DNA from 4 places in the Alteromonas sp. ABH4_454 genome. Region 1 is predicted to be linked to each of the others. Evidence: predicted binding sites of a transcription regulator. Region 1 holds the regulator's gene; each other region holds the start of a gene.
The links. The regulator MetJ, encoded in region 1, represses methionine synthesis genes. The targets are predictions, from matches to a motif close to TAGACGTCTAGACGTCTA.

Region 1 (4,753 bases):
ACCTTATTTGATGGCTGTTACAGCGCGTAATGCGCTTACTAAGCTTCTTATATTGAAACTAATAATACTGAAGCTACTTGCAGACCCATATATTACGGCAGTTTGCGCTGCTAACAGTTAGCTACACATTTTGCTATAGCGCACAATTTTACTATTGACGCTAATGGGCCTAGCCTTGAAAGATAAATATTTAAACATATTTTACTGGTAAGCATAAAAGGAATGTTTTTTTGTTTAGCTGTCTTGGGTAGCCTTCTTGCCAAGCTGCTTTGTTTAACAATTGGGCAAAAACCACTTGATCATGCCACATCCATCCTATATTATGCGCCGCTCTTTTTGCGATGGGTTGTTCTTTGAACGACTTATCATTTGAACTAAGTAACGTATGGTGTGCGACTTCGGGTTGTATAGCGATACGGCCTTATTATTTGAGGTAACCCAATGAAACAAGATATCCACCCTAAATACGAAGAAATCACAGCTACTTGCTCATGTGGTAACGTAATGAAGATTCGTTCTACGCTTGGTAAAGACATTAACCTAGACGTATGTTCTTCATGTCACCCATTCTACACTGGTAAGCAACGTAACGTTGATACTGGTGGTCGTGTTGATCGCTTCAAGAAGCGTTTCGGTGCATTGGGCAAAAAGTAAGCCTGATATCGAGTTCGAAAAAAGCGCCTTCATGGCGCTTTTTTATTGTCCAGAGAAAACTATTCACGTTAGTAAACTAACATTGAATAGCTCCCACTTATGCAAGCACCTCTAATCAACGCTAATTGATCATATCAATAACGCTCACACTTAAGATCAAAACACTCATTATAATTAATGAAGTTTTTCGACTCCTGACAAGTGTTTATCCCAGTCCCCTCTACTTTGTTTTTTACACGATTCCTCACTGTCGAAATACATTCCAGCTGGAATAGACTTTATAGATTCTAGGGCTATATTCACCTGGTTTATGAAGTCCATATCCCAACCGTTAATCAATGCTTGCTGCTTCTCTTGCTCCGTATTAAATACGGCAATAACTTTCGGCGCTTTCCAAGGTCCTAAATGCGTAAGCCATACGAAACCATTATCGTCAGATTTTACGTTTTCACACACATCAGTTAGCACCGCAATCAGTTTTCTTTCTGTCATATTCTTTGTCTTCAAAGCTAGCTTGAGAGGCCATTTATTGTATTTTATCAGAAAAACAATAGTGAAAATAAAGAGGTCTATCTTTGTGAAATATTATCCAAAGCTGTTTTCTCGAGTATAAATCGATAAGCATCTTAGCACCCGCGCCTATAATACACCTTCAAAATGAAATGAGACTTCAAAATAAATTTTATGAATGACAATTATAGACTTATTTTACTGGTCTAATTAGTATGCCTAACCTACATTGGTAAATGAGAATTCTGATCAGATATGTACACAGTGATTGGCTGTGTTAGAGTTGCGATCGGCACCTTGATAGTGAGCATTAATTTTATGAATAATGCTTTACTGCTAAGGCTTGTGGCGCTTTTGGATATAAATTCAGGTCTAAATGTTAGACCTAATATCAACAGCGATATGTGAGGGAAATCAGGAAGAGTTAACGCTAGGTCTGCAGTTTCCAACGTACCACACTGGTGCTAACAACTATTTATAATCACTTTTGTCATTAGTTAGTTGTAACGCGCTTATGTTTATCTATCTATAACTACAACGATAATAAAATAGCTACAGAGCGTGAACAAAAATACCGATGAACCCTACATCTAAGGATACCTTTTTACATGTCAGATTTTAGACAACGCGCACTCGACTATCACGCCAAACCCACACCTGGAAAAATTCGCGTAGAGCTATCTAAGCCAGCCGATAGCGTCGACGACCTTGCTCTTGCCTACAGCCCGGGCGTTGCCGAGCCGGTGAGAGAAATCGCCGAGGATGCAGATAACGCTTACAAGTATACGGGCAAAGGTAACTTGGTCGCTGTTATCAGTAACGGAACTGCGATTTTAGGCTTAGGTAATTTAGGCCCATTAGCTTCAAAGCCAGTAATGGAAGGTAAAGCACTTCTGTTTAAACGCTTTGCTGGTTTAGATGCCATTGATATTGAAGTGAAACATCGTACGACCGAAGAGTTCATCAATACTGTAGCCAATATTGCTGATACGTTTGGTGGTATTAACCTAGAAGATATCAAAGCGCCGGAGTGCTTTGAAATTGAGCAAGAACTCATTAAGCGCTGTAAAATCCCAGTATTCCATGATGATCAACACGGTACCGCTATTGTAACCGCCGCAGGTATGCTTAACGCTTTAGAAATTCAGGGCAAAAATATAGAGAACGCTAAAATTGTTTGTATGGGTGCCGGAGCAGCAGCGGTTGCCTGTATGGAGCTACTGATTAAGTGTGGTGCCCAGCGTGAGCGTATCTACATGTTAGATAGAAAAGGCGTTATCCACACTCGTCGCGAAGATTTAACTGAGCACAAGAAGCTGTTTGCTAACAATACTGATAAACGCACCCTTGAAGATGTAATGGAAGATGCAGATATCTTTGTTGGTGTGTCAGGCCCTGATGTTTTGCCACCAGAAGCACTTTCTTTGATGGCTGAAAACCCAATCGTATTTGCATGTTCTAACCCAGATCCTGAGATAAAGCCTGAGCTTGCTCACGAAGTGCGTAAAGACCTAATTATGGCTACTGGCCGCTCAGACTATCCTAATCAGGTGAACAACGTGCTGTGCTTTCCGTTTATTTTCCGCGGTGCTTTAGATGTTCGCGCAACAGCCATTAATGATGAGATGAAAGTGGCGGCAGTTGAAGCTCTTCGTGCTATTACGAAAGAACCTGTACCACAGGAAGTATTGGCAGCGAGTAAAAGTGACAGCCTAACATTTGGTAAGGAGTATATTATTCCTAAACCTATGGACCCACGTCTGTGCGAGCGTATAGCTACCGCGGTATCTAAGGCGGCTATTGAGTCGGGTGTTGCACGAGTACCTGAAAGCCCAGAAAAATAAAGTTCTGGCGCACAAGGCTAAAAAAGGTTGTGTTAACGCTCGATCAATATTTGCTTAAAAGTGCGCTTAAAGAATACAAGTACATAAAAAACGGCGCTGTGTTGTAGGCTATCAACTAGTAAAGCCTTACAACACAGCGCCGTTTCTCTTTAATACTAAATATCAGTCGTCTTCAGACACATCATTTTCGAAGCTTGGGTCAATGCCCATTTCTTCCATAATACGCCTAGCTTCAGCCGGCACGCGATTAGGATTGTCTTTACGCAGGTCATCGTCGTTAGGCAAAGGTTGCCCGGTAAACGCGTGTAAAAACGCTTCACACAATAGTTCCGAATTAGTGGCGTGGCGCAAATTATTGATTTGGCGGCGGGTACGCTCATCAGTAAGTGCTTTAAGCACATTAATAGGTATAGAAACAGTGACTTTCTTTACCTGCTCGCTCTTTTTCCCATGCTCTGCGTAGGGGTGAATATATTTACCGTTCCATTCTGCCATTGTACTAACTCGGTCTACTCTTTTTATATTATGAAGAGAAATTCTAAACAAGTTCACGAAAAGGTCAATTGAGCAGTGTAAACCTCTTGACGTCTAGACATATATTCTTTAATTTAGACGTCTAAACGTCTATAAGATTACATTTTTGAGAGTATAAACCATGGTTTCTTACGCACAAGGTATCGATGCATTAAACCAGTCCCTGTCGGAGCTGCGTGATATTGATGTATCTTTTGAATTCTTTCCGCCTAAAACGGAAGCCATGGAGCAAACCCTGTGGAAGTCGGTTGAACGCCTAGCACCGTTAAAGCCAAGCTACATGTCGGTTACTTACGGCGCCAATAGCGGTGAGCGTGACAGAACCCACGATGTGGTAAAACGTATTCAACAGCAAACAGGCGTTGCTGCCGTTCCTCACTTAACCTGTGTCGACGCAAGCCGTGATGAATTAAAGCAAATTGCAAAAGACTACTGGGATTCCGGCATTCGCCGTATTGTTGCACTTCGTGGCGATTTGCCTAAAGGGGTAGACAAAACAGAGATGTATGCCTCTGACCTAGTTGCCTTATTAAAAGACGTTGCCGATTTCGATATTTCAGTTGCCGCCTACCCGGAAAAACACCCTGAAGCGCCAAATGCGCAGTTCGACTTGCTAAACCTTAAACGCAAAGCAGAAGCTGGCGCTACCGAAGCGATAACCCAGTTCTTTTTCGACACCAGTGTTTATCTGCGATTTAGAGACCGTGCAGCCGCCGCAGGTGTAGACTTAGACATAGTGCCAGGCATTTTACCCGTGACTAACTACCAAACGTTAGTAAGGTTTGCAGGCTTTACAGATGTTCACGTACCGGGATGGTTACACAAGATGTTCGACGGTCTTGATGCAGATGATCAAGCCACTCGTAACCTAATAGGCGCTAACATTGCCATGGACCAAGTGAAAGTTCTTGCAAAAGAAGGGGTGAAGCACTTTCACTTCTATACTCTCAACCGTAGTGAACTAAGCTATGCAATCTGTCATATGCTGGGGGTGCGCTCCGGCGACTGATTTCGTATAGCTTTAACAAAGTTATACAGTTAGATGACTAAAGGCGCATTCATGCGCCTTTGTTGTATAAAGATTGCATTAACCTTTTGCCACTGACGCCTACGCCAGTTACCATTTGCTGCAATATGAATTGAACTATTGATACCGTAAGGTCTCCCATCAAAAGATCACGCTGTTTATCTGCCAGAGGGTATCGCCAGGA
Region 2 (4,753 bases), 800 kb from region 1:
TGTCGACCTAGTGTTAATGGACCTTAACTTACCCGGCATTCAAGGCGACGAAGCGACGGCACAGATAAAAGCTCACAAGCCAAGCTTACCTGTTGTAGCATTAACCGCTGACGTAATAACTGACTCTGAGTATTTGCGAGAAAGAGGTCTTGATGACGTGCTAACCAAACCCATAGACAATAGTGAGTTAGTTCGTGTGCTGAATTACTATTTAGGGCAGAAGAATCACTAACGGCCATACACGCCAAGCACGGTTGCCTAATATGCAAGTAAGCGTTTCACCAGAAAAACAGAAAGCTAGGGCCCTACTTCGCAAAAAGCTTCGCGAAGCGCGCCGTAATTTACCTGACGAACAGCATGAAGACGCTGCCCAGTGCATCGCGACTCAGCTAAACACCCTTCCCTTTGTTAAAAGCGCAACTACTGTAGCCGGGTACTTGGTTAACGATGGCGAAGTAAACTTAAAATACTACATCGAATCAACGTGGCAGTTCTCGCACAAAAAGTTCGCATTGCCTGTGCTACATCCTGTATGTAAAGGGCATTTGCTTTTTTTATCTTATACCCCCAATTCTTTGTTAATTAATAACAAATACAATATAGAAGAGCCTGCATTGACCTGTGAAGCCGTCATACCTGTTACACAATGCGATGTTATTCTTATGCCGCTAGTGGGGTTTGATACAAGCGGAAACCGCTTGGGTATGGGTGGGGGCTATTACGACCGCACCTTAAGCTTTACGCAACGCAAGTTGAATACTCAATCGGCCTTAAACCAGCATACGCCAAAATTGGTAGGTATCGCTCACGATGTGCAAGAAGTTGATGCCCTGCCCATTGCGCCGTGGGATGTGCCCCTCGATGCTATCGTGACCCCTTCTCGCACACTTATATTCACTAAACCGTAATTTCACTATATCAAATTGAACCTATGAACTTATGGGTTCATCTGCACTTATAAGTTACACTTGCAAGCATAATAAGTTGGAGAGTAACCATGGATCAGAACGAAAAAAAGCAAGCCGTAGCCAAAGCAGCCATCGACTATGTTGAAGCAGACAGTATTGTCGGTGTGGGTACGGGCTCTACTGTTAATTTTTTCATAGAAGAACTGGGCAAAATTAAGCACAAAATTGAAGGCGCGGTTTCAAGTTCAGAGGCATCTACCGAGCGCTTGAAAGCCTTGGGCATTGAAGTTTTCGAGTTGAATGAAGTTAGTAACCTTTCAGTTTATATTGACGGTGCCGACGAAGTTACCGAACACAAGCACATGATTAAAGGCGGCGGCGCCGCTCTGACCCGCGAGAAAATTGTAGCCGGTGCCGCTACCACGTTCGTTTGCATTGTAGATGAAAGTAAGCGCGTACCTGTTTTAGGTGACTTCCCACTTCCTGTAGAAGTTATTCCAATGGCTCGCTCTTTTGTCGCTCGCGAACTGGTAAAACTGGGTGGCGACCCCGAGTATCGACAAGGCGTTGTAACAGATAACGGTAACGTTATTTTAGATGTTCACAATCTTGAAATACTAAACCCACGTGAGTTAGAGCAAAAAATCAATAATATTCCTGGGGTAGTAACTAACGGTATTTTTGCGCTACGTGGCGCAGATATAGTGTTAAGTGCAACCGACAGTGGTGTTGAAACCTTTAAGTGATTCGGGCGGCTTAACCGCCCCTATTCTAGTGTTTTGTTGAAAAGCTAAGCGAAATACTGCTTTTAACTTAGCGCGTTTTCTGTTAATTTCCGTTTAGACGTCTAGATGTCTTAATTAATAATATTTTTGCAGCTAGATGTTTATGTTGCTTAAGGTTATGAACCTTTTTTATTAGAGCAATTAGCGTAACTAAAACGCTAGATAGCAGGCGCTAAACCAAGGCTCTGTTGCAAATAAGGTAGTGCATCTTTAAATGTTAGCTACTGAGAATTTATGAGATGCTATGGTTGGCACTGCCAGAAACCCCAATTAAATCAGCGAGAGATAGCGAGTTCATGAGCAAAGTTTCATTAGAGAAGGATAAAATCCGAATTTTGTTGTTGGAAGGTGTTCACCAAAGTGCTTTGGAAACACTACAAAGCAATGGGTATAGCAACATTGAATTTCTCAAAACCTCTCTTCCTGAAGATGAGTTAATTGAGAAGATTAAAGACGCCCACTTTGTTGGTATTCGTTCACGTACACAGATTACCGAGAAAGTAGTTGATGCGGCACAAAAACTTGTTGCTATTGGTTGTTTCTGCATTGGTACCAACCAGGTTAATCTTGAAGCTACGCAGCGCCGTGGTATTCCCGTTTTCAACGCGCCTTTTTCTAATACTCGCTCGGTTGCAGAACTTGTTCTTGGGCAAATTATTCTTTTGCTTCGCCAAGTGCCTAGCAAAAACGCCAAAGCTCACCGCGGTGAATGGGAAAAAACCGCAGTAGGTTCGTACGAAGCTCGCGGAAAAACTTTAGGTATTATCGGCTATGGCCACATAGGTACACAGCTAAGTATTCTTGCTGAGCACCTTGGTATGCGCGTTCAATTCTTCGATATCGAAGACAAGCTAGTGCTGGGTAACTCAGCTCAGGTGAAGTCGCTTGAAAAGCTACTTAATACCTCTGATGTGGTATCACTACACGTTCCCGAAACGCCGCAAACCCAAGATATGATTGGCGAAAAAGAGCTGTCTCAAATGAAGAAAGGCAGCATTCTTATTAACGCATCTCGCGGTACTGTGGTTGATATTGACGCACTTGCCAAAGCACTGGAAAGCGGTCACCTTAATGGCGCAGCAATTGATGTATTCCCAGTAGAGCCTAAGTCTAATACTGAAGAATTTGAATCGCCGCTTCGCGCGTTCGACAACGTTATTCTTACGCCACACGTTGGCGGAAGCACGCAGGAAGCACAAGAAAACATTGGTATTGAAGTAGCGGGTAAGTTAGCAAAATACAGCGATAACGGCTCTACGTTGTCGGCAGTTAACTTCCCTGAAGTATCACTGCCTGAGCACACAGGTCGTTCGCGTTTGCTGCACGTACACAAAAACCAGCCGGGCATTCTTACGCAAATTAACCAAGCCTTTGCGGAAAAAGACATCAATATTGAAGCTCAGTATCTACAAACTAATGCTGAAATTGGTTATGTAGTAGTAGATGTTAAAGAAGACCGCGGCTATGAAGCACTAGCAGAACTTCAACAAATAGACGGCACTATTAAGACCAGAATCCTTCATTAAACAAAACGTTTAATAAAACACTTGCTTGATATTTAGTTAAAAAAAACGCTGCAAATTTGCAGCGTTTTTTTGTATCTGTACTTTTGTTTTACTTAGCAATGCACTGGTTCTAGCGCCTATTCCAACAACACTATGGCATCAGTGTATAAAGGAATTACCTAGGTAAAACATTTAACCGCCTCAACGCACAACCGAGCAGTCAAGGCGCTTCAGCAAAGCTTAAAAGAAGTTGTAAACTAGGCTTACTGCAGTTTCTGTATCAAGTTTTTCTACGTCTTCATCAACGTTAGTGTTGTGATCTAATTTGAACGAAAGACGCATAGAAAGGTTCCCACTGATCGTAGCAGTAAGTGCAGATTCAGCACGTGACTTCGTGTTGTCAGAGCCCACTTCAGTACTCACGGTTTGCGTGAATTTAGCAGTGTCAGAAATTTTCCAAGAATACGCTGTTGATGCACGAACAATCATGCTATCAAGATTTTCATCTTCTTGTGTTTCGATGAACGAGTAACCAGGACCAATTGAATATTCTAGAGTGTGGCGATCATTCTCTAGCACTTTTTGGTTCCAACCCGCTGCTACCGTTGCTTGGTAGTTAAAGTTGCTAAAGCGGTCGTCTTCATATGATGCGAAGGCAAATAAACGGTTATCAGGGTTTTCTAGCTTATAGTTACCCTGCGCCGAGCCGAAGAACTTTTGCGCAGATGTGTACTCAACGTCTTCGCCATTATCATCTTCTGTAGTCTCTTTTTTGTATAGACCTTCAAGGGCGTAGTCATTGCTCCAATTTTCTAACTCTTGGTGTGCGGTAATACCCGCGCTGATTGAAGTCGTCTCAGTGTTACCTGATGTAGATATGAAGCCAAGCTCCCCTTCCATTGTGAAAGGTTTTACTTCTTTAGCTTGAGCGAATACGGCAGGAGAAAGAGAAATTGCAACTAGAGATGCAAGCACTTGCTTTTTCATTGAACAATCCTATTGATTATCGGTCCATTCGTTGTACACGACACCTTAAGTACTGCAAGGCGGTACAACACGAGTTTTAAAAGAGGTCAGCTAAATAGCGTCGAAAAATAAACCAACGCTACAAACAATGGTGCGCAGTGTACATTTTCAACGCTCTCAGTCAATCCACCCGCGGTAAAAAGCCGGTTTTAAGCCTTAAATTTACACTAATTGACTAAAAAAACTGATAGACCAATGCTACAGATGTCTCTGTGCTTAACGCTGCGACATCTTCAGGGGTGTCGGTTTCATGATTTAGTATAAACGAAAGCTTCATCGCTAATGAGCCGAATACATTTGCTGAAAGTGAGGTTTCAGAACGGGACTTGGTATTTTCTTCACCAGCTTCTGTGCTCACAAATTGACGCAGTTTGGCACCCGAGACTCCAGTGATATTTGTACTCGGCTGATGCGCGTACTATTACCCCGTCGTTAACAAGATTATCGCTGTCTTCTTCTGCTTCGATAAAGGTGTAACCTGGCCCTACACTATAACGAAACTCACTGTCTTCGTTTCGCCAAACGCGCT
Region 3 (4,753 bases), 670 kb from region 1:
TCCCTTCATATCTGTTGAAGCATGTCCAGTTTGCCGTGGAAAAAAGCTTAAGCAAAAAGCGCTGGCAGTGAAAGTTGATGGCTTAGATATTATTGATTTTTCAAGGCTGCCACTACAGCAAGTTCATGAAAAGCTTCAGGCGTTAAGAAAGTCAGTCGACGGCGATACTTCAGAGCGTGGTCAGGTAATACGCAATATTACGGGCGACATTATTGAAAGAGTGAAACCGATAATAGCGCTTGGGCTTCATTACCTGTCGTTAGATAGAAGTACAACAAGTATCTCAGTAGGCGAACTACAGCGATTGCGTCTGGCGACCCAGCTTAAATCGAACTTATTTGGCGTTGTATTTGTGATGGATGAACCCTCATCAGGTCTTCACCCTCGCGATGTAGAAGGGCTTATTCGCGCGCTTCACACTATTACCGAAACGGGAAATTCGTTGCTTGTTGTCGAGCACAATCCTTATGTTATCAAAGGCGCTAACTGGGTTGTAGACGTAGGGCCGCGAGCGGGAGTGAACGGAGGTGATCTGGTTTATAGTGGGCCGGTTAAAGAACTGGCAAGCAATAAAAGCTCCCCAACGGCAGACTACGTTTTTAACAATAAAGCCCTAAGCCAGCGTAGCAAACGCAAATCATCAAAGGCATTGCGTTTAAAAGACGTTTCCAAAAATAATGTCAGCCATGTTGATATTAATATTCCACTTGGCGTGATGACCTGTGTTACTGGCGTTTCCGGCTCTGGAAAGTCGAGTTTGATTAGCCAAGCATTAGTTGAGTTAGTCAAAGATGGTTTAAGTACAGTCGAGAAAGAAGAGAAGCGAGCGAAAGAAACGAAAGAGACGAGAAAAACGAAAGAACTGCTTACTGACGCCAATTCGCTCCTTGCTCAAGACGCTTTTTCTCATGAAACTGAGCCGCAGCAAGGCTATGTTGAAAGCGGGCTTGATGAGTTAAGTCGTATAGTTGTGGTAGATCAGTCTCCCATCGGCAGGACACCTCGTTCAACATTGGCAACCTATACCGGCATATTTGATCAAATCAGAAGTTTATTTGCTTCAACCGAAGAAGCGAAAGCCCGTGGGTACGATGCGGGTCATTTTTCGTTTAACGTCGCAAAAGGGCGGTGCCCACATTGTGAAGGCTTGGGCGTGGTATCGGTAGAACTACTGTTTATGCCGAGTGTTTATTCCCCCTGTACCGTTTGTAACGGACAGCGTTTTAACGATAACGTACTGGAAGTTGGTTACAACGAACACTCTATCGCTGACGTACTATCGCTTACGGTTGAAGAAGCACTATCTATATTCAAGAGTAATCAAGTCATTACGCGGGGGCTTCGAACGCTAATGAATGTAGGGCTTGGCTATTTAACTCTGGGGCAAAGTGCTACTGAATTATCAGGCGGCGAGGCGCAGCGCATTAAATTAGCGTCAGAACTTAAACGTGCTCAAAATGCTAATACTCTTTACGTGCTGGATGAACCTACAACAGGTTTACACCTTTCAGACACCTCGCTACTTATGCAGCATTTAACCACGCTAGTTGAAGCGGGGAATACGGTGGTGATGGTTGAGCACAATATGCAGGTGGCTGTGGCTTGTGACCACATTATAGATATGGGGCCGGGCGCTGGTGATGAGGGGGGAGAAATCGTTGCTGAAGGTAGCCCAGAGGAGGTTGCTAAGGTTAAACAAAGTGCAACAGCCCCATTTTTGAAGGCGAGCTTGCTCTAACAAAGGCTTTCACTGAATGAGTTCGGTTTAAATGATCGTAGAAATAAGTACTTGTTTAAAGCTACTTAAGTACAAGTAAGCCAATTTAGAAACTGCTTAAACTGTATTTGTACCTCAAAAAGAAATATTAATTAAAGAGTGTTTCATATTTTGCAATACAGTGTGGTGAAAACTGCGGTTGACTTATAGACGTCTATACGGCAAATTGCTTGTATGAAAAAGATTCTACTTACTCGCACCACCATTATGTTAATTACCACCTTAAAAAGGGCGGTCGCTGACTAGTGCAAGTAAGCAAAAGACAACGAAAGCCCGCCTAACACAGAGCGGGCTTTTTTTTACACACGTTTTAGCATGCGTAACCTTAAGGAGCAGCATATGAAAGTCTTAAAGTTTGGGGGTTCTTCTCTAGCCGATGCACCGCGATACATGCGCGTTATGGAAATTAGCACGGCAACCCACCAAACCGACGGTGCTGCGGTTGTACTCTCTGCCCCAAAGGGGGTAACGAACGCGCTTTCACTACTTTGTGAACAAGCAGCCGCGGGTGAAGATTTCCAGCCATTATTCGATAAGTTGAATGACACGGTCACAGGCATTGCCAACGACCTGAACGATGAACTCGACGGATTTGAACACGCAAGCGTGGTGGAATTTATCAATAGTCACTTATCAGTATTAAAACAGCACCTTGAAGGCATTAAACTGCTCGGCGTTGCGCCAGATAATGTTGCTGCTGGTATTCTTAGTATTGGCGAATACATCTCGGTTACGCTCTTTAGCGCTATGTTATCGGCTAAAGGCATTGCAAACCGCGTTATCGACCCAGTTAAATATGTGCTTGCTGAGGGCGATTACTTAGACAGTATTGCCGACGTATCGCTAAGTAAAGCGCGTTTTTCAGATGTGCCTACCGATGGCAGTGAGTTTTTGGTTATGCCTGGCTTTGTAGCTGTTAACGAAGCAGGCGAAAAAGTAACGCTAGGACGTAATGGCTCTGACTATTCAGCGGCTATTTTAGCGGCGTGTATAGACGCTAGCTGCTGTGAAATTTGGACAGACGTAGACGGTGTGTATAACGCTGACCCCAATCAAGTGGAAGGCGCGGTGCTGCTAGACAAGCTTACTTATCAAGAGGCGATGGAGTTGTCTTACTTCGGTGCCAAGGTGCTTCACCCTAAAACTATCGGGCCTATCGCCCAGCATCACATACCTTGTTTGATCAGAAATACGTTGAACCCGGCAGCGCCTGGTACGTTAATCAGTAATGAGAAAAGCGAAGTGTGGACGTCGGTGAAAGGTATTTCACAGCTTGATAACGTCACCATGTTCAACGTTGCAGGGCCAGGCCTTAAAGGCATGGTGGGTATGGCGAGCCGTGTGTTTGAGGTTATGTCGAACGCTAATATTTCAATTAGCCTTATTACGCAGTCATCTTCGGAATACTCAATTAGTTTTTGTATTCAAAGCAAAGACGCCAGCCGTGCATTAACGCTACTTGAAGATGCTTTCGCGCTAGAGCTGCAAAATCAATTGCTAGATCCTATCGAAGTACGTCACGATCTGGCCATTGTTACTTTGGTAGGCGATGGTATGCGTCAAACCAAAGGTTTGGCAGCGCGATTCTTTAACTCACTAGCCCAAGCACGAGTAAATAACGTTGCTATCGCACAGGGCTCTTCAGAACGCTCAATTTCCACAGTAATCGAAAGTAAGCGTGCTAAGAAAGCGGTTAAGGTTATTCATCAGAATTTTTTCTCTGACCGCCATACCATAGACGTATTCCTAGTAGGGTGTGGCAATGTAGGCACTGAACTGCTAGGTCAGATTGAAAAACAACAGCCAGCACTTTTAAAACGTAATATTCAGCTGCGCGTTTACGGTATAGCAAATAGCCGTAAATTGCTGTTGAACAGCCAAGGTATTGATTTAAGCAGCGATTGGAAAGCGGCCCTGGACTCTGCAAGTGAAGGCTTGAGTGTAGAGCGCTTGCATCAGTTCGCAAACGATACCAGCTTGGTCAACCCAGTCATTGTTGATTGTACAAGCCATGAAGCCATCGCTAATCAGTACGTTGATATGATGGAAAGCGGCTTCCACGTAGTAACGCCTAACAAAAAGGCGAATACCAGCGCTATGTCTTATTACCGCAAGTTACGTAAGACTGCACTTAATACGAATCGCCAATATTTGTATGAGACAACAGTGGGCGCGGGCCTTCCTGTTATCGACAACCTGCAAAAACTATTCAGTGCAGGTGATGTGCTGCATCGTTTTGAAGGTATTCTTTCAGGCAGCTTGTCTTACGTATTCGGTAAGCTTGAAGAGGGCATGAGCCTGTCGCAAGCGACACAAACGGCCAAAGACAACGGTTTTACCGAGCCAGATCCTCGCGACGATTTAAGCGGTATGGACGTTGCTCGTAAGTTGCTTATTATGGCCCGTGAAGCCGATTTAGAGCTTGAGCTTTCTGATATAGAGATTGAGTCGGTACTGCCTTCGGGATTTGCAGAAAACTGTTCTATCGACGAATTTATGCAGCAGCTACCCGAGTTAGATGCTGCGATGAATGATAAAGTTGAGGCGGCTAAAGCGGAAGGCAAAGTGCTTCGCTATATTGGCAGCATTGAAGATGGAAAGTGCAAAGTTAGTGTACAGGCCGTCCCTGCTAGCAATCCGCTTTCTCAGGTGAAAGACGGCGAGAATGCACTGGCGATTAATAGTGACTACTACAGTCCAATCCCTTATGTAATTAGAGGATATGGTGCAGGTGGTACGGTAACGGCGGCAGGGGTATTTGCCGACATTTTACGCACTATGCCGTGGAAACAAATGGCGCATTAACCGCTAAATAACGCAAAGCATGCTTTGCGTAATGGGTAAGTGGCTAAAGTAAGAAATTCGAAGGTGTGACTTAGGCCAGTGATTTATCGCGTTAAGTCGCAAGCGAAGTAAGAGAAATTATATGAAAGCATTCAAGGCCTTTGCGCCGGCATCAATTGGAAATGTAAGCCT
Region 4 (4,753 bases), 270 kb from region 1:
TACGCGTACCGTTTCACTTTGACACTCACCCGCTATGGTCTGGTCACAGACCGACAGTTTCAGTGATGGTGCCTCGGCGTTACTGGTGACTACCCATATATGGCATTCAGTAGGCGTCACTTTTCTTACTATTGGCCCTGCTATGACTTGGGGCAAGTGCTGCGTAGGAATGACTTTCTCCTTCAATACTCGATTTACTATCTAAAACTTTTCTGCCTCAATACTAAGAAGCTTTATAATATTTATAGTGTCTTTTACAAGCCACAAACGCAGTCGCAATGTAAATAACCGTTATAACCTTACTCTTTTTTGTGCGTAAACGGTATGCTCGATATACTCCCTTACAATTTTTTCAGTTTTAGCTTTTGCTCTCGATACGCCGAGTCGAGAGAGGACTTCATATTATGCTTAAGTATTTATCCGCCACCGTTTTAACCGCCATGCTGGTCACCGCATGCAGCGAGCCCAAAGATGTCATTATCAGTCCAGAACCTACCGACTTGACAGAAACAACAGTAGGGAAGTGGATCCTTGATGAATCTGGAAAAGTTATGTTTGACCCCCAAACATCCGGGCTAGTCGTGCTAGACGGACAGTTAGTTACCATTGCAGATGCAAGTGCGGATGTTACGCAGCAGTTGAAGTTACATAGCATTTCACCAGAAACGGCAACGCTAAGCGCGTCTAGTAAGCGTTTTTCATTCTCAAGAGATGTGCGCCGAAGCTGCTTCTATAGCTACTTGAGCGAACAACCAGATTTAGAAGCGTTAGCGGTAGACCCTAGAGATGCTAATGTCATTTACACCGTCACAGAGGATGCAACCCGTACAGGAGCCTTGAGCCCTCGTTGTGAAACCAAGTACGAAGATACAGGCTCTACAGACTACCCAAGCCTATTGGTTAAATTAACCCGCAAGGACAATGGTGACGTAGAAATGTCAGATGTGCGTCCGCTCCAGTTTCCGAAAGAGTTCGAAGTAGGTAACTTTCCTAACGATGGTATTGAAGGCCTGACTATGGCGGAAGACGGCACTTTGTATTTGTCATTAGAAAAAGACAAAGCGGGGCAGCCAAGGATCTTTACATTGTCTGTTGATGAAAACTTTTTCTCATCGAGCGATTTTGCAACTGTAAGTGAACCAGACCTTCAACTTCCTTCGTTTACCTCGGGTAATCACCCTATAAATGGCTTGGCTTTATATACGCACTCAACGGGCGCATCATATTTATTTGGCGCGGCAAGAAACGACAATGAATTATGGGTAATTGATACCACTGGTAGCAAACCGACAAAGCGCATTCCCATTATTTTTGATGTTGCCAGTGATCAGAGTTGCGAACAGTACACAATGGATAACTCGTCGATGGAAGGGTTAGTCACTATTGATAGTACGCTATGGATCATTAACGATCCGTGGGAAAAGAATTATATGAAAAACGCGACATGTGAGGCGCATAAGACGCGTTATGAAGATTTAGCGCCCTTGCTATTTTCGATAGAAATCAATGACGCTTGGTTTGATTAGCGTCTATCTACTTACGATGTTATTAAAACCGAAAAAGGGTTGCTACCAAGCAACCCTTTCGTTTCTAGCCAACCTGTAAACGTCGCTAAAAAAGCTGACTTTACCTATGCATCGCTGCGAAGGCGAGAAGCAAAAGTCTTTTTGAATTTTGCAAGTTTAGGTGCAACCACCATAGAACAATACTGGTTCTGCGGATTATTTTTGAAATAATCCTGATGATAGTCTTCGGCGTCATAGTAGTTATTCAAGGCTACTACTTCAGTGACTACCGGGTCAGGCCAGATTTCTTCTTCTGTGATTTGTGCAATAATTTTTTCAGCTTCCGCTTTTTGTGCATCGTCGTGATAGAAGATTGCGCTGCGATACTGAGTACCCAAATCATTACCCTGTCTGTTTAGCTGAGTAGGGTTATGTAGCGCGAAGAAAATCTCTAGAATTTCACGGTAGCTGATGCTGTCTGCATCAAAGGTTACTTGTACCACTTCTGCATGACCAGTGTTTCCCGTACATACCTCTTCATAGGTTGGATCGGCTTTTTCACCTCCAGCATAGCCAGAAATTGCTTTTTCTACACCTTCGACAGTGTTAAATGCAGACTCGATACACCAAAAGCATCCGCCTGCTAAAGTGGCTACTTGTAAATTTGCCATAATAAAACCTCTCATGATCTTTGCTTGTAGTGTGGGTGCGGGTAGGGCACAACACAAGTCATCCAAGCGTGTTTTTTTATCGTATAAACGAATATTAAATAAGAATAACGTGCGACGGCTTAAAACGGTTTTAAACTGGCCGCGACAAGAGTGCTGATAGTGCACGGCAAACGCGATGTATTTTTTGTTTTTCCATGTTTGCATGGGCGAAATCGTCTTTTAAGCGATAAGCGTCTTATTTAGCAGAGGTAGGTAGAAGTGATTATTTTTTACGATGGTTATTGCCCTTTGTGCATAGCCGAAATGCGTCATTTACGCAAAAGAGACAAGGATAACAAACTCACCCTGGTCGACATTCAGGCCCCTGATTTTGCAACTCGCTATCCTGCCATGGATTGGCATGCGCTTAACGCCAGAATTCACGGACTTCGCGAGGATGGTACCCTAATTACCGGACTTGATGTTACCCATGAAGCGTGGAAGGCAGTAGGTATGGGATGGATCTACGCACCGCTTCGCTGGCCTGTTATCCGTTATGCCGCTGATGCTTTCTACAATGTATTCGCAAAACATAGATATACCATTTCTTACCTTTTAACGGGAAAAAAACGTCAGTGCGACCGCTGTGTACCGGGAGAGCCGAATGGAAAATAACGTACTTATCGTGGGCGCATCTGGTGGCATAGCGTCTGCGCTTATAGAGCAATATCGCAGTGCGGGCGCAAAAGTGTTCGCTGTAAGTCGTGCAGCTGCAACTGAAAGTAATAATTCAGAGAACGTCTCCTATCATCAAATTGCTGAACAGGATGATAAGCACATCAGCGGCTTTGTTAAGCAACTTGCTAAGCAAGAGGTTGTGTTAAATACGGTAGTAATAACAACCGGTTTTTTGCATAACGAAAGCGAAGGTATTCACCCCGAAAAGCGCTTAGAAGATGTCAGCGAGGAAGCCTTGACTGCGTATTTTGCGACAAACAGCATTATTCCCGCTATATGGCTTAAGCATTTAGTCAACGTTATGAGTAAAGAAGGCTCAACCCTTGTTTGCCTAAGCGCGAGAGTTGGGAGTATATCAGACAACGGGCTTGGCGGATGGTATGGCTACCGTGCCTCGAAAGCCGCGCTCAATATGTTTGTCAAAACAGCGTCTGTAGAGTACAAGCGCAGATTGAAAGATGTCATGCTGGTATGTTACCACCCAGGTACCGTTGATACTGGGCTGTCGAAGCCATTTCAAAAAAATGTAGCGGCTAAAAAACTCTTTACGCCAGAGTTCACTGCAAAGCAACTTATTCACCACCTTTCAGCGCTCAATCGGGACCAGACTTGCCATTTTATCGACTGGAATGGTGAAGTGGTAACTTGGTGATACGGTCTAACCTCATTTCTGCAAGTCCAACATCAAGACTTTTTATTTCACTGCTGTTACCATGTTATTTTGGGAATGGTGCAGCGTATTGATACGCCCATAGAGGTAGCAATACAACGCGTTGACGCCACATGTGAGTCATTACAACAAACGCCATCCTAATAATAAATAATACCAGTTCGCTCGGCTTGATTCCGACGAGAATCAAGAACGAACAACAAGTACAAATTGTGATTTCAAAAAGTGATTGTTGTATACAAGGCTAATTTGAATGTCGCAAGGCGTGATAAGCGAACTGCTATAACAATAACTCAACAAGAGGAAGGGATATGAGCGGGGCCAGAGAACAGTTCGGATCGCGCATAGGTTTTATATTGGCTGCTGCAGGCTCTGCAGTGGGCATTGGTAATTTGGTGGGGTTCCCAGTCGGCGCAGCTAAAAACGGCGGTGGTGCATTCCTTTTAATGTACGCTATTTTCGTTTTTGCCATTTGTTTACCGGTTATGTTGGCAGAGATGTCGGTAGGTCGCCATGCTAAAAAAGACCCGTTAGGCGCATACAGCGCTATCAGTGGTAACGAAAAGAAGTGGAAACTTGCAGGCTGGCTCGCGATTGCCACGCCGTTTATGATTGCCGTTTTCTACATGGTTATTACTGTATGGCTTTTTGGCTATTTATTTGAAGCAGTTAGCGGAAACTTAGACAAACTAGCAGACCCCGATACCTTTGGGGTGTTTATTAATTCAGAGTCTATTTTCGTCTACATGGCTGCTGTTGTTGGTGTGGTTTACCTTATCCTTCAAGGTGGTGTAAAAGAGGGGATAGAAAAAGCGGCGAAGCTGCTTATGCCAGCACTTTTCGTGATGCTTATCGGCCTTGTTATCTTTGTACTAACTCGCGAAAACGCAATGGCAGGCGTAGAGTTTTATATTGTTCCTGAATTTTCAAAAATTACAGCAGAAGTAGTGAACGGCGCACTGTCACAAGCCTTTTTCTCACTGTCGCTGGGTATGGGTATTCTTATTACCTACGGTAGTTACATCGATAAACGAGCGGATGTACCAAGCGCTGCAAAGCTTGTTGCATTAACCGATACTGCTGTGGCTTTTACCGCAGGTTTAATGATTCTTCCTGCCATATTCTCTTTCAACCCAGATATTAACCCTGATGAGTTAAGTGAATCGTCTGTAGGTATGATTTTTACTTAT

Region 2: a site for MetJ is predicted at 1,741-1,758, ahead of serA (phosphoglycerate dehydrogenase). Genes of this name have one in related genera too.
Region 3: a site for MetJ is predicted at 1,925-1,942, ahead of thrA (bifunctional aspartate kinase/homoserine dehydrogenase I). Genes of this name have one in related genera too.
Region 4: a site for MetJ is predicted at 2,253-2,270, ahead of msrA (peptide-methionine (S)-S-oxide reductase MsrA). Genes of this name have one in related genera too.

Annotation. Positions count from the first base shown of each region.
Region 1 is NZ_CM149972.1:314,753-319,505, forward strand. It holds gene rpmE (50S ribosomal protein L31) at 442-654, shown strand; gene ACYX4W_RS01370 (hypothetical protein) at 829-1,146, opposite strand; gene ACYX4W_RS01375 (malic enzyme-like NAD(P)-binding protein) at 1,773-3,008, shown strand; gene metJ (met regulon transcriptional regulator MetJ) at 3,171-3,503, opposite strand; gene metF (methylenetetrahydrofolate reductase) at 3,664-4,551, shown strand.
Region 2 is NZ_CM149972.1:4,075,090-4,079,842, forward strand. It holds gene ACYX4W_RS17800 (ATP-binding protein) at 1-232, shown strand, start outside; gene ACYX4W_RS17805 (5-formyltetrahydrofolate cyclo-ligase) at 264-908, shown strand; gene rpiA (ribose-5-phosphate isomerase RpiA) at 998-1,654, shown strand; gene serA (phosphoglycerate dehydrogenase) at 1,990-3,219, shown strand; gene ACYX4W_RS17820 (DUF481 domain-containing protein) at 3,439-4,185, opposite strand; partial or broken gene ACYX4W_RS17825 (DUF481 domain-containing protein) at 4,400-4,753, opposite strand, start outside.
Region 3 is NZ_CM149972.1:4,206,709-4,211,461, reverse strand. It holds gene ACYX4W_RS18365 (excinuclease ABC subunit UvrA) at 1-1,738, shown strand, start outside; gene thrA (bifunctional aspartate kinase/homoserine dehydrogenase I) at 2,117-4,582, shown strand; gene thrB (homoserine kinase) at 4,704-4,753, shown strand, end outside.
Region 4 is NZ_CM149972.1:43,495-48,247, reverse strand. It holds gene ACYX4W_RS00230 (metallophosphoesterase family protein) at 1-156, opposite strand, end outside; gene ACYX4W_RS00225 (hypothetical protein) at 405-1,526, shown strand; gene msrA (peptide-methionine (S)-S-oxide reductase MsrA) at 1,631-2,176, opposite strand; gene ACYX4W_RS00215 (thiol-disulfide oxidoreductase DCC family protein) at 2,435-2,830, shown strand; gene ACYX4W_RS00210 (SDR family NAD(P)-dependent oxidoreductase) at 2,820-3,545, shown strand; gene ACYX4W_RS00205 (sodium-dependent transporter) at 3,875-4,753, shown strand, end outside.